2 regions of the Planctobacterium sp. AWH2_060 genome follow, and region 2 is predicted to be linked to the other one. Evidence: predicted binding sites of a transcription regulator. Region 2 holds the regulator's gene; the other holds the start of a gene.
What was found. Region 2 encodes FliA, which starts transcription of late flagellar genes. Its sites were predicted from a motif close to CTAAAGNTNNNNNNNNNNNNGCCGATA; they were not measured.

Region 1 (7,338 bases), 810 kb from region 2:
CCGTTAGCCTGCGCAGTGGCAAACGCCAGCTTAGGCATACTGCAACAAGGCCAATGGCAGGAACAGGTGCTGCGGATAGAACAGCAGTTAAAGGCAGAACTGTCCCCCTGTAAACAATCTGCAGCGGTAGCAGATGTCAGAGTATTGGGAGCAATAGGGGTAATAGAAATGCGCTCGGCCGTCGATGTAGCAGCTGTCCAACGCTTCTGTGTGGAGCGAGGGTTGTGGATACGCCCCTTCGGCAAGCTGCTCTATGTCATGCCGCCTTACGTTATTTCGGAGCAAGATTTGAGTCAGGTGACTCAGGTATTAACTCAATTGGTGGCTCAACTAACCGCCTGATACACGCCAATAACAAAGGCTGAAGCCACCAGCACTAAAAATATCAAACCGCTGGCCCAGTTTTCATTCTGGCGGCGGTAGCGATATCGGCGTAACAACAACATGGAAACGCCAAACAAAATGCAAAACAAAAATAGTGCGTAAAGCCAGGGCAGTAGAGCGTCATTCCACTCTTCTCTGCCGGTAACACCCCAAAAGCGCTGAACACCGGACACCCGCTCAGGTCTGGCATAATGGAACACCACCAGTCCACTGACAAATAAAACCCAGGAAACAATGCTGCCGACACGACTTAATCGATAAAAAAAGTCATGCTTTTTTGAAGTCATTCTTCGGTCAATGCCGTCCCACTTATCTGCCATAGTTACTCCCACTGCGCAGCTGTATCTATTATAGCGGCAAGATCAGGTAATTATTGATACCCGAGTTATTCTGACAACTGGCTGTATACCCAAACCACCTCAAGATACTGTTTCAGAGCTATCATCTTGAGGTGATTTGGGTATATATATCAGGACGATGAATTTCCATATGGGTTTCAGGCTTGTTAATACTGGTGAAACCGAACTTTGCGTACAATCCCTGAGCATCACTGGACGTCAAAGTCATGCGGCGCAAGCCTTGTAAATGTGGATGAGCCATCGTAAATCGCATTAATTCGCGCGCGATCCCATTACCGCGATAAGCGTCCACCACAAAAACATCCTTTATATTGGCATAAGTAGCATAATCCGTAATAACCCGCACAAACCCAACCTGCTGCGTGCCCAGGTAGGCACCGATACACAAGGAGTTCTCCAAAGAAACCACCACACGTTCCAGAGAAATACCTTTTGCCCAGTAACTGTGATTGGTTAAATAGTCATGAATTAATTCCACATCAAGTAGTTGTTTATCATCACTGAGTTCAAGCTTTTGAGGAGCATTATCTGTATTGTCTGTCATTAGCGGCTTATTACGATTAGGGTTGTAAAACCTGATATTGCCATTGAGTTCCTTGTTTTGTGAAGTGTTCTCTTTGATGCAGGCGTGATTCTTCAAAATGTAGCAATTCAATTTGCTGTGGCATAACGCTGAAGCCTCCCCAATTCTCCGGCCGGGGAACGGCCTTATCTCGCCACACTTCTTCTGCCTTCTGGTAATCTTTCGCAATTGCTTGTATCGAATCGGCTGGCTGGCTTTGTGACAAATGAGCAGAAATTACTTTGGCACTTTGATTGCGCGATTGCCAAAATTCATCTGCCAGTGAAGTTTCAATCTTTTCCGCCTGACCAAACAAACGCACCTGATAACCCACCAGTTCCCACCAGGCTGTGATGGCGACTTTAGGGTTGCGCGCTATATCCTGACCTTTTTGAGAGTCATATCCAGAACAAAACACGATTCCCGTATGACATACCCGCTTTAAATCTACAAATCGTCCATCGGGATAACCATCGGCATTGATAGTTGAAACACAAATAGCACTTTTTTGTTTCAACAGAGTATGTTTTTTTGCCTCTGACCAGATTTCTTGTAAGCGCTCTATTGGATCGTACATAATTAGCTTCCATTGCAGATACATTAAAACCGAGCAAAAGAGTACACCAGTACCCTCGAAATTACTGTAACCAATTGAAACAAAATACAAACCAGGATTTATATGGAACAGGAAATTCACGTTGTTGACGCCTTTACTGAGCAGCTTTTTGCCGGCAATCCGGCTGCGGTGATCATTCGCGATAGCTGGTTACCTGATAATCTGATGCAGCAGATCGCCAGCGAAAACAATCTTGCCGAAACTGCTTTCCTGGTTAAAAAAGGCCAATCAGAGTATACAATTCGTTGGTTTTCTCCCCTGACAGAAATTGATTTTTGTGGTCACGCCACACTGGCAGCATGTTGGGTGATTTTCGATGCCGTACCCGGATTACAACAATTGCAAATCCATACTAAAAGTGTCGGAACCTTGCACATAACCCAATCTGATAGCGGCAAGATTACCATGCGCTTTCCAGCTCGAAAGCTGGAATCACAGCTTCCGGTGCCAGAGGCTTTAGAAAATGCTCTAAAGGTAAAACCAAAACAATTTCTCAGAAGTGTACAGGCCTGGCACGCTATCTATGAATCAGAACAACAAGTCTTTGAATGCTTACCAGATCTGGAATTGGTGAAACAACTTGCGCCATTAGATCTGGTGGTCACAGCTCCAGGGACGCAATACGACTTTGTATCCCGTTACTTTTGGCCCGCAAATGGCGGTGATGAAGATCCTGTTACCGGCTCTATCCACGCCAGTCTGGCTCCTTATTGGGCCGAACACTTAGGAAAGTCACAATTGGTGGCTCATCAGGCATCCAAACGAGGTGGAACCTTGTATTGCGATGTGCAAGGAGAATGGGTTTATGTCTCAGGGAGGGCGCAGCGTTATCTCAGGGGTGTAATTCAGTTACCAGAATAACTATTTCGAAGATTATCAGAGTAATAATTGCAGGGCAGTTTGCGGATAGCTATTGGCCTGTCGCAGTATCGCTATCGTGGCTTGCTGAATAATTTGATCCTTGGTGAGTTTGGAAGCTTCTACGGCATAGTCTGCGTCCTGAATGCGGCTCATGGAAGATGCCAGATTGGACTGCACATTGGTCAGATTGCGAATGGTAGATTGAAAGCGATTGGTCAAGGCACCCAAATCAGCCCTTTCCTGCCCCACTGCCGAAACTGCACCATCAATAGCCGTTAATGCCGCCGATGCGCCAGAGTTAGTGGTGATATCGACACTACCCACTCCTATGCCTGAAGGTCCAAAACCACCACTGCGGGAAAGGTTGACTGAAATCGTCTGGCCACCAAAAGCGCCAATCTGAAACCTTGCCGAATAAGAACCGGAAAGAATTGCGTTGCCAGCAAAATTGGTATCACTAACTACCCGACTCATTTCGGATGTCAGTGCGTTAATTTCTTGCTGAATTGCGCTTCGCTCCGCAGAGCCATTAATACCGCTTTGGGACTGAACAGCCAATTGCCGGATCCGTTGCAATGATGCCGTTACCTCTTTCAAAGAGCCTTCAGCCACCTGGGTCATTGAGATGGCATCATTGGCATTGCGCACGCTTTGAATCAAACCATCCCGCTGCGCCGCAAATTTATTAATAATTTGCAGTCCTGCAGAATCATCAGCGGCTCTGTTAATACGCAACCCGGATGACAGCCTCTCGTACGACACGTTCAACGCTGAGTTGGCATCAAACAAGGTATTTCGAGCTATCAAAGCAGATACGTTCGTATTCACGAACAAGGTCACAGGGACCCCCTTTCATTTATTTTTAGTCACGAACACCGGCAAGCAACGGGCGAACGACAGCACACAGCCGCCACAACCAACCGCAGTAATAAAACAAGATGCTAAAAAACATGCGTCCTCACAACGCAAGCTCTCGATATAACGGAGAAAACACTACCTTCCTCATTAAGAGTATCGGCGTGGATATTGAGGTATTTAGTTTAATAAGTGATTTTTATGCCATTATCAGCATTGAGGGAGTGAAAACTGCCCGACATGATATCGGGCAGCGTCCGTGGCTTATTCAGCCTTCAGGGAACCTGATGCTCTGCAAAGAGTGCCAGCATATCCTCTTCAGTCAACACCGCCACCCCAAGTTCCTGCGCTTTAGTGAGTTTTGAACCCGCCTTTTCGCCAGCCACCAGATAATCAGTTTTGGCACTGACGCTGCCAGATACCTTGGCCCCCAGGTTTTGCAAAATTGCTTTAGCCTCATTGCGGCCCATCGCGCTTAACGTACCAGTCAACACAAAAGTCTTATCCTGCAATGGTTGCGGCGTATCGGACTTATCTTCAATATCAGGCCAGTTAACTCCTAGCGCCTGTAACTGCTCGATGACGGTTTGATTGTGCTCTTCAGCAAAAAAATGCCGGACATGGGTCGCCACTACTTCCCCTACGTCGTTCACTTCAACCAGTTGTTCCAGAGTGGCATTCATCACTGCATCAAGCGTTTTAAAATGATTGGCCAGATTCGCGGCTGTCGCCTCACCGACTTCGCGAATACCCAAAGAATACAGGAACCGAGGCAAACTGGTTTGTTTCGCTTTTTCTAATGCATTAATGATATTGGTGGCCGACTTTTCACCCATGCGCTCCATGGCAGCAATCGACGCCACTTCCAGACGGAAAAAATCAGCGGGAGTTTGAACCAGCTTCATATCCACCAGTTGCTCCACCAGTTTGTCGCCTAAACCATCAATATCCATCGCCTTGCGAGACGCGAAATGTTTGAGCGACTCCTTTAACTGTGCCGGACAAATTAAACCACCGGTACAGCGCAACACCGCTTCTTCATCCAGTCGTTCTACGTGAGAATCACACTCAGGGCAAGTTACCGGGAAAACCACGTCTCTGGCATCTTCTGGACGTTGCTCCAGAACTACGGATACCACCTGAGGAATAACATCCCCGGCGCGGCGAATAATAACAGTATCGCCTATTTTCACCTGCAATCTGGCGATTTCGTCCTGGTTGTGTAAAGTGGCATTAGAAACTGTTACGCCACCCACGAATACAGGTTCAAGTCTGGCTACCGGCGTAATAGCACCAGTTCGCCCCACCTGAAACTCAACATCCAGCAGCTTTGTCATTTCTTCCTGAGCAGGGAATTTATGCGCTATCGCCCAGCGCGGTGCTCTGGCCACAAACCCCAATTCTTGCTGTAAGGCGATATCGTTTACCTTGAATACCACTCCGTCAATTTCATAGGGCAATGCCGCTCGTTTCTCAGCCAGACCTTGATAGTATTCATGACAGCCTTTAGCCCCTTTCGCTACTGCCACTTCCGGGCTTAATGGCATACCCCATTTTGCAAGCTGGTTTAAACGTTCTGCATGTTGCTCAGCAAGCGGTTGTACCTCGCCTTCCACAACTCCCACCGAATAGGCATAAAACATCAAAGGTCGCGATGCGGTGATACGCGAATCAAGTTGCCGCAAGCTACCTGCAGCTGCATTTCTTGGATTGGCAAAGACTTTTTTATCGTTAGCCTTTTGCGCTGCATTTAACGCCGCAAAGCCAGCAAGTGACATAAAGACTTCACCGCGAACCTCCAGGCGCTCGGGGTAATCATCTCCTCGCAAGCTCAGTGGCACATTTTTTATAGTGCGCACATTAGCTGTAATATCTTCACCTACACGGCCATCACCGCGTGTCGCCGCCCTGACAAACTGCCCATTCTCATACAAGATACTCACCGCCAGACCGTCCAGCTTTGGCTCGCAGCTGTAATCAATGCTGATATCGCGTTTTAACCTGTCTTTCAGACGTTTTTCAAAAGCGAATAACTCGTCCTCATTAAAGGCATTGTCCAGCGACAACATGGGTAACTCATGGGTGATCTGACGAAAAGCGTCCAGTGGTGCCCCGCCTACTTTTTGGCTTGGAGAGTCGGCGCTAATGAGTTCGGGATGGGCAGCTTCGATTTCCTGTAACCGACGCAATAGCCTGTCGTATTCACTGTCCGGCACCGTGGGTTCATCCAGCACATAATATTGATAATTGTATTCGTTTAGCTGGTTTTTTAGTGATTGCAATTCACTAATCAGACTGTCGTTAGCAGACATAATGAAAATGTACCTTATTCAATCTCTTGGGGAATTATAGCGTTTTTTCAGGCGGCTTTGCGCCGCCCATCAACACAGAATTTTATCAGGCTCGGCGGATCATACGGCGCCGTTCAAACTCTCTGATTTTCTCGACGTATTGCTGCAAGCTCTGTTTGGTTAACACACTGCGTCGACCGTCCAGAACCTGAGCACCAAATTCATCAGCCAGTTTACGCGCAGCATTGTGCATCATGTTAAAGACCTGATGGGCATCGGCTTCGATGGGCAAAGTCATAAATAGCGACAAGCCGCGGGTATTGAAGTTTTCCATATTATCAATATCAAAGGTGCCTGGATTAAACATGTTAGCCAATGTAAATAAGCGCGGCCCTTTGCCATTACTGGCTGCATGACGGTGAAACATATTGTGCTCACCGAACTTAAATCCCAAGGTTAACAAAGACGGCAATAATGCCGCCCCCTGGATTACTTTGCCTTCAGGTACTCGTACATTCAGGATCAACACTTCGTTTTGCTGGGTATCTTCGGCTGCTGGTTTATCTGTCGCCTGATTTCTGTCTATTGAAGACTCTCGCTCCGGAGAGGTTTCCAGGTCCAGACCATATTGATCGCGATCTTTATCCGCTACTTTGGCCTTTTTGTTTTTTGTTTCGCTATCGTCAGATTTTCGGCCCACCAGCTTTTTCGCTTTTGCAGCGATAGAGTCAGTGCTACGGCCCAACTTATTGCCACCCACCACTTCGGTGCGGGTATGCTCACTTTTTAATGCACTTCCGCGACGCGGGGCGTCCTCTATTTCGATAGAGGTGTCAATCATAGGGATATCATCAGCGGATACTTTGCGATTAGCCGCAGTGTCTTTCTTCAACAAACTGGATGGTGGTTCGGGCATGTCACCAGCATCAGCTTCGGCCACCGGCTGTTCAATATTTTCGGGTTCGGATGGTTTAGCAGTTGTTTTAGCAGCAGGTTTTACTGCTGCAGGTTCAGATACAACCCGAACGGCACCAATTCCGTCTTCATCAAAACTTTCATTCGGCGCACTGTTGGCTGCTCTGGATTCAGGCTTTTTAGGAACAGACTCAATATCGGAATCAGCGTACAGAGGGGCGTCGCCCACTAAAGGATCATGCTCAACAGCAGATTCCTGCTCAAAGTGCAGGCCATCAACTTTTTCATCAGCAGAGAGTAACGGATCATCATCGCTGATAATGATGCCAGGCTCTGAGCGTTCGGCAGAGGCTTCAGTTTCATTATCAGCGTTTCTAGCTTTGTTATTTTTCCGTATCGTCCACATACCGTGAGCCAAAATGCCCACAATGGCGAAGATACCAATACCTATTAGCGCAAGTCGGAATTCATCCATTTTATATGGTCACCCTTTGT
Region 2 (7,338 bases):
AGGCATTACAGATAGTCATTTTCGCAGTTTGATTTAACCTACTTTAAAGCCTTTTTAGCATAGCGTTTTAACAGGCTTGGTATATCCAATATCAAAGCGATGCCACCATCACTGGTGATTGTCGCCCCGGCCATACCTGGAGTACCTTGTAATAACGCATCCAAAGGTTTAATCACTACTTCTTCCTGACCGATTAAGGAATCCACGACAAAGCCCACTTGTTGGGTACCAATTTGTACCACCACAACATGCCCAGATGCTCTGTCTAATTCACCGGGTTTGCGGCGCAACCACTCCCGCAAATAAAACAGCGGAATAGCTTTAGAGCGAACAATCATGGTTAATTGTCCATCTACCGTATTGGTTTTGCTCAGGTCCATATTGATGATTTCGTTTACTGAGGACAAAGGCAGAGCAAACGTCTGCTCCCCGACAATAATCATCAAGGTGGGTAGTATCGCCAGAGTCAGTGGTACTTTGATTTCAAGACGGGTACCCTTACCCAACTCTGAATCAATACTCACCGAACCATTCAGCTGATTAATTTTGGTTTTAACCACGTCCATGCCAACGCCGCGCCCGGAGATATCAGATATCTCGGTCTTGGTGGAAAAGCCGGGCGCAAAAATCAAATTAAAGGCTTCAACATCTGACATTCTTGCCGCAGCATCGGCATCAAGTACACCGCGACGTATCGCAATCTCTTTCAATTTTTCCGGATCCATTCCCTTACCATCATCGTCAATGGTAAGCAAAATGTGGTCACCTTCCTGAGAGGCTGCCAGAGTAACAGTGCCTCGGGCAGGTTTACCGGCGGCGACACGATCATCAGGCATTTCAATACCGTGATCAACTGAGTTTCTGACCAGGTGGACCAAAGGATCCGCCAGAGCTTCAACCAGGTTTTTATCTAAGTCGGTTTCCTCACCTTTAAGTTCCAGCGCGATATCTTTTTTCAGGCTTCGGGCCAGGTCACGTACAACTCTGGGGAAACGGCCAAATACTTTCTTAATGGGCTGCATGCGGGTTTTCATTACCGCACCTTGCAGATCGCCGGTTACCACATCAAGGTTTGCAATAGCCTTCGACATATTTTCATCATTGAGATTGATGCCGAGGCTAAGAAGGCGGTTGCGCACCAACACTAACTCGCCCACCATGTTCATGATTTGATCAAGACGCTTGGTATCAACCCGTACGGTTGTTTCAGCAGGGGGCGCTGCAGCAGCGGCTTTCTTGTCGTCCTTTTTCGGCGCGGCTTCAGCTTTGGCTGGAGCTGGCGCAGGCGCAGGCGCAGCCTTAGGCGCGGCGGCTACAGGAGCTGGCGCAGGTGCGGCTTTAGGAGCTGGTGCTGGCGCCGCTTTGGGGGCTGGTGCGGGAGCAGCCTTAGGCGCTGAGGCTGGTGCCGCTGGTTTCGTTTCTGCTTGCTCTACGCCCGGGCCTTTTCCAGAGCCGTGTAGCTGATCAAGCAACGCTTCAAACTCTTCGTCGGTAATATCGTCGTCATCACCTGAACTGGTAGCAGCAGGTGCGGGAGCTGGTGCTTTAGCCGGGGCAGGAGCACTGGCAGGCTCAGCACTTGCAGATTCTCCCTCTCCAACAAATTTGCCTTTGCCGTGTAATTGGTCAAGCAGCGCCTCAAACTCTTCATCGGTAATGTCTTCATCACCACCTGAGCTGCTAGCAGCAGGCGCGGGAGCAGCAGCGGCTGGCGCAGCCGTTTCTTTCTTACCTGGCGCTCCGCCTGAACCATGTAATTCGTCTAGTAGTTGCTCGAATTCATCTTCGCTGATTTCATCGATACCACCATCGTCATCTGATGTGACACTGTCCGCATCAAAATCAAAAAATTCATCATCGTCATCAACCGCCTCTTCGGCAGTTGCGGATTCGGGCTCTGCAGCTGGAATTGGAGCCGCTGCTTCATCAGCGCTCTCCGGCTGGCTCAATCGATGCAGGGTGTCGAGTAATGTTTGATCTGCCGCCTGCAGAGGTTCACGGGCTTTAACATGCTCGAACATTTCCACAACGACGTCTGTCGCCTGAAGAATGACATCCATCAATTCGGGCGTCAGCCGTCTTTGACCATTACGCATGGTATCAAACACGTTTTCCGCACCGTGGCAGATATCCACCAGTTCGGTTAGCGACAGAAAGCCAGCACCGCCTTTTACGGTGTGATAGCCTCTGAATATTGCATTGAGCAAATCAGCATCTTCAGGATTGTTTTCCAGATCGACGAGTTGCTCTTGTAATTGTTCCAGAATTTCCCCGGCTTCCACCAGGAAGTCCTGAAGTATATCCTCGTCAACATCAAACGACATGCATCAACTCCACGTTAAAAACCCAGGCTCGAAAGCAGATCATCTACATCGTCTTGTCCCTGAACGACATCATCTCTCTCCGCAGCGTCAATAATCGGGCCCTCTGCTTCACTCGCATCTGCCTTCTTCGATTTATCCACTTTGCCGACTACCTTTTTAAGCTCGGTTTCAGGTTCACCAAATACTGTGAGCATGTTTACGAGACTATCTTCAACTTCTTTAACCAGTTGAATCACGCGACGAATAACCTGCCCGGTTAAGTCCTGATATCCCTGCGCCATCAGAACCTCAGTTAATAAATCGTTCAATTGCGAAGAATCTTTACTAGCTTGTTCTAAAAAACCGTCAAGTTCGTGGCAAAGGGACTTAAATTCACCGAGTTCTAACTGGCGGGTCATAAGTTTTTTCCACTCAGGTAAAATGTGGCTGATACTCGAATTGATCTTCTCAGCGATCGGCATACTACTTTCAACTGCATCCATCGTTCGGTTTGCAGCCTGCTCGGTAGTTTCGATTACATAGTTCAAACGAGTTTGAGCATCCGGGATGTCTTCGTTTGCGAGATCAACGATTCGGGAATCAATGTTAAAGGTATTCAAAGAATCGTGGAGTTGGCGGGTCAATTTACCCACCTCAGCAAATAACTCCATTGAATCCTGGATTTTGCTGGCTTCAAGTAAGGCCCTGGCGGCCTCATCATCCCCTTGCTCTAAAAATGCGACTAACTGCTTAGCATCTTCAAGCGAAATGGGAGAGCTTTTCTCATTAGTCATTTCAGCTCCGTTTTATCTCAGGACTGTCCTGAACTAACCAAGACGCTCAAAAATTTTGTCGAGCTTCTCTTTTAGCGTAGCGGCAGTAAAGGGCTTAACAACATAGCCATTTACGCCTGCCTGGGCAGCAGCAACGATTTGTTCTTTTTTAGCTTCGGCAGTTACCATCAATACCGGCGTGTGCTTCAGCTTGTCATCGGCACGAATTGCTCTCAACAAATCGATACCTTGCATGCCGGGCATATTCCAGTCAGTAACTACAAAATCAAAATCACCTTGTTGCAACATCGGCAATGCAGTGCTGCCATCATCAGCTTCCTGGACATTGGTAAAGCCGAGATCTTTCAACAAGTTTTTGATGATTCGTCTCATTGTAGAAAAGTCATCAACAACGAGAATTTTCATGTTTTTATCCAAAACCGCCTCCAGTGAGGATTCAATCAAGTTTTATTATTATACGCTATCCAGCTTGCCATGCCTGCATTCTGGACTTCAATCTAAGCATAGCCTGACTATGGATTTGGCTCACCCTGGATTCACTTACATCCAGTACTTCACCAATTTCTCTTAAATTCAGTTCTTCATCATAGTACAGAGACAAAACAATTGCCTCACGTTCTGGCAAAGTTGTAATTGCATTTGCCAAAGCCTTTTGAAATGAACCTTCCATAAGATCATCAAAAGGGGTATTTTCGCCCTTATTTTTATCCGTTGTCAGAACGTCTTCTGTCACTCCTAAATCTTCTATACCGATTATTTTACCGGCATTGACCTCTGAGAGCATTTGGTGATATTCAGCAAGGGATACCTGCATTTTTTCGGCGACATCCACGTCTTTGGCATCACCGCCGATTTCTCTTTCAACTTCGTTAATGGCTTCGGCTATCGCCCGGCCATTCTTGTGCACCGATCTGGGGGTCCAGTCACCCTTGCGGATCTCATCCAGCATTGCCCCTCGGATCCTGATACCTGCAAAGGTCTCAAAACTGGCACCTTTGGTACCATCAAAATTTCGTGATGCCTCTAACAGGCCAATCATGCCAGCCTGAATCAAATCTTCAACTAATACACTGGCGGGTAACCGCGCCATAAGGTGGTGAGCAATACGCTTGACCAGAGGTGCGTGCTTTTCCACAAGCAACCTTTTATCGTCATGTTGTTTGTAAGCGTTTGCTTTACTGTTCACGCCTGATTACTCGCTGCCTGCCGTTTAACTAGTTGTTCAATGAAAAACTCGAGATGACCACCGGGTTGCGCCGGAATCGGCCATGAAAGCGCCTGCTTCGCCAGATGAGATATGGCTAAGGCAGCCGGTGAACCTGGGAATACATCAACAATAGCTTTTTGCTTACGCACAGCCTTGCGTATATTTTCATCATAGGGCACAGTTGCCACCAGTTCCAGGGCAACATCAAGAAAGCGATTAGTTACTTTGGAGAGTTTGGCATAAAGTTCCTGCCCTTCTCTGGCGTTTCTGACCATATTGGCCACAACCTTAAATTTAAATACACCGTGATCGCGATTCAGGATCTTCATCAGTGCATAGGCGTCGGTCAGTGATGTTGGTTCGTTACACACCACCAGCATAATATCTTGCGATGCCCGGCAGAAACTTAGCACCATATCGGAAATGCCCGCAGCCGTATCTACCAGCAAAACATCAATCGGAATTTTTAACTCGCTAAATGCTCTGATAAGTCCTGCGTGCTCGGTAGGTGACAACTCGGCCATGTTTTGAGTACCGGATGTGGCAGGCGCGATTAAGATACCAAGAGGCCCTTCAATCAGAATATCTTCCAGAGAACACTCACCAGACAAAACGTGAGAGATATTTTTACCAACCCGTAAGCCCAGCATAACATCAACATTAGCCAGTCCCAGGTCAGCGTCAAGAACCAGTACTTTTTTACCCAGCTTTGCCATTGCAATAGCGGTGTTGAGGGTCACATTGGTTTTCCCTACACCACCTTTACCGCCGGTGATTGCGATGACTTTTGTTAAATTATTTTGGCTCATTTTTCTTAAACTACTCGCCTGGTCCTCAATCATACTGCTACTGCTGAATGTACTGTTCTTTGTTTTGAAGTATGCGGCAATTCATATTTTTTATAAAGCTTTGCTGCCAATGAAATAATATATTTTGCATCCGCTATTTTTATATCTTCTGGCACCTTTTGTCCATCAGTCAAATAGGCCACTGGTAATCTTTCCTGAATTGCGACACTGATTGCCTCACCTAATGAGAAGCATTCATCAATTTTGGTAAAGATACAACCTTGTACCGGCAATTTGTTATAAATACGTAATGTATGTTCCATGACATGTCTTTGCGTATTTGCCTGTAACACCATGTACATTTTGATATTAGCACAAGATGCTTCATTTAAAGTATCTAACTGCTTGATTAATCTTGTATCTCGCTGACCGAAGCCTGCGGTGTCTATCAATACTAACCTTTTATTCCTAAATTGATATAAAACGTCGGATAACTCTTGTGCGTTTGCTGCTTTTTTAACCGTGCAGCCAATAATTTTACCGTAGGTTGCCAACTGCTCATAGGCCGCGATTCTATAACTGTCGATGGTCACCAATGCCACCTGATCTGCGCCATAGCGTTTAGCGTATTGCGCAGCTAGCTTCGCAATAGTGGTTGTCTTTCCGGTTCCGGTGGGACCAAGAAACGCCATTACACCACTTTGCGTCAAAATATCGTTACGGGTTGTCTTAAGTCTATTAGCCAAAAGTTTAAGAATGAATAACCAGGCTTCTCGCTCATTGGCACTTTCCGGCGCGTAAGAAACCACATCTTCTGCCAATTCCGAACTGATCCCCATAGCTTCCAGGCGATCAACCAAATAGGATTGTAATGGGTGTCCTCTGCGTTGTTCCTGCTTTAACAACCCACCAACCTGGAACTGTAAGACGTTGCGCAGCGATCTAAGCTCTTCCTGGATTGACTGAATCGCTTTGTCACCCGTTTGCAGGCTGACTGCGGGAGCTCCACTATCAGACGGCTTTGCCTGACTCTGACGCACGGGTTCGGAGACGGAGGCACTAGCCACCACTGGACGAGCTGTCTCAGCAGTTGGCTGTGGTTTCGCTTTTGAATAGGTTCCAGGTTCCGGCTCCTTGCTGAAACTGGGGACGCCCTGCTTTTCTAACAGTTCTTTTAAACTGTCAGCGCCTGAGTCACCGATAATCTCACTAAGCGTCGGCGTCCCATTTCCAGTCGGCTTTGCTAATGTTGGAGCTTGTTGCGATTCTGCTGGCTTAGGAGCAGCCCGTTTAACAGGCTCATTATCATAAGCGGCTACAATTTCTACACCGTCAGCGACTTTTTTGTTGGACATGATCACCGCATCACCGCCCAGTTCCGCTTTAACCTCGTTTAAGGCTTCGTGCATTGTTTTCGCAAAGAATCGTCTAATTTTCATTTCATCACCTCAGGTGTTGGTGCCTTGTTATTGTCCAATCGCACTGACAATTTTTATTTGTTTGTCGTCCGGAACTTCTTGATAAGACACCACATGCAAACCTTGTACCACATGTTTGAGGAATCTTGACAGAACCGGTCTCAGCATACCAGACGTCAGCAACACTGCAGGCTCACCCGCCATCTCTTGTTGTTGTGCAGCCTGGTTCAGAGAATTTTGTAAATTCTCTGCCAGGCCAGGTTCTATACCGGCTCCATCTTGTCCACCCGCCTGCAATGATTGATGTAACATCTGCTCCAACTCTGGAGAAAGTGTAATAACCGGCATTTCTTTCGCGCCGCCATTAATTTCCTGAACAATCAATCGCTTCAATGCAATACGAACCGCTGAAACCAGAACGTCGGGATCTTGACTCTTGATGCCATATTCTGAAAGGGTCTGAATAATGGTGCGCATATCGCGAATTGGTACACCTTCATACAGCAGTGTTTGCAACACCTTAACTACTGTGCTTAACGGTAAGATATCTGGAACCAGGCCTTCCACCAGTTTGGGATTAGATTTAGCCAACATATCTAGCAGCTGCTGCACTTCTTCGTAGCCCAACAACTGATAGGCATTATTAGTCAGTAATTGGCTCAGATGGGTGGCCACTACGGTCGCTGCATCCACCACGGTATATCCAAGAGTTTGTGCATGTTCACGCTGAGAAGGTTTGATCCATAAGGCATCCAATCCGAATGCGGGATCTTTAGTGGGTGTGCCGTTTAACTTGCCAAAAACCTGCCCAGGATTTATAGCCAGCTC

Region 1: a site for FliA is predicted at 3,795-3,821, ahead of ACXAD8_RS06740 (flagellin N-terminal helical domain-containing protein). Genes of this name have one in related genera too.

The regions. Positions count from the first base shown of each region.
Region 1 is NZ_JBSWTG010000001.1:1,526,648-1,533,985, forward strand. It holds gene bioA (adenosylmethionine--8-amino-7-oxononanoate transaminase) at 1-342, shown strand, start outside; gene ACXAD8_RS06720 (hypothetical protein) at 327-704, opposite strand; gene ACXAD8_RS06725 (GNAT family N-acetyltransferase) at 826-1,287, opposite strand; gene ACXAD8_RS06730 (pyridoxine/pyridoxamine 5'-phosphate oxidase) at 1,304-1,882, opposite strand; gene ACXAD8_RS06735 (PhzF family phenazine biosynthesis protein) at 1,985-2,782, shown strand; gene ACXAD8_RS06740 (flagellin N-terminal helical domain-containing protein) at 2,798-3,622, opposite strand; gene ligA (NAD-dependent DNA ligase LigA) at 3,913-5,949, opposite strand; gene zipA (cell division protein ZipA) at 6,035-7,318, opposite strand.
Region 2 is NZ_JBSWTG010000001.1:2,339,710-2,347,047, forward strand. It holds gene ACXAD8_RS09930 (protein-glutamate methylesterase/protein-glutamine glutaminase) at 1-6, opposite strand, end outside; gene ACXAD8_RS09935 (chemotaxis protein CheA) at 39-2,324, opposite strand; gene ACXAD8_RS09940 (protein phosphatase CheZ) at 2,339-3,097, opposite strand; gene cheY (chemotaxis response regulator CheY) at 3,131-3,514, opposite strand; gene ACXAD8_RS09950 (RNA polymerase sigma factor FliA) at 3,558-4,283, opposite strand; gene ACXAD8_RS09955 (MinD/ParA family protein) at 4,280-5,146, opposite strand; gene flhF (flagellar biosynthesis protein FlhF) at 5,143-6,531, opposite strand; gene flhA (flagellar biosynthesis protein FlhA) at 6,559-7,338, opposite strand, start outside.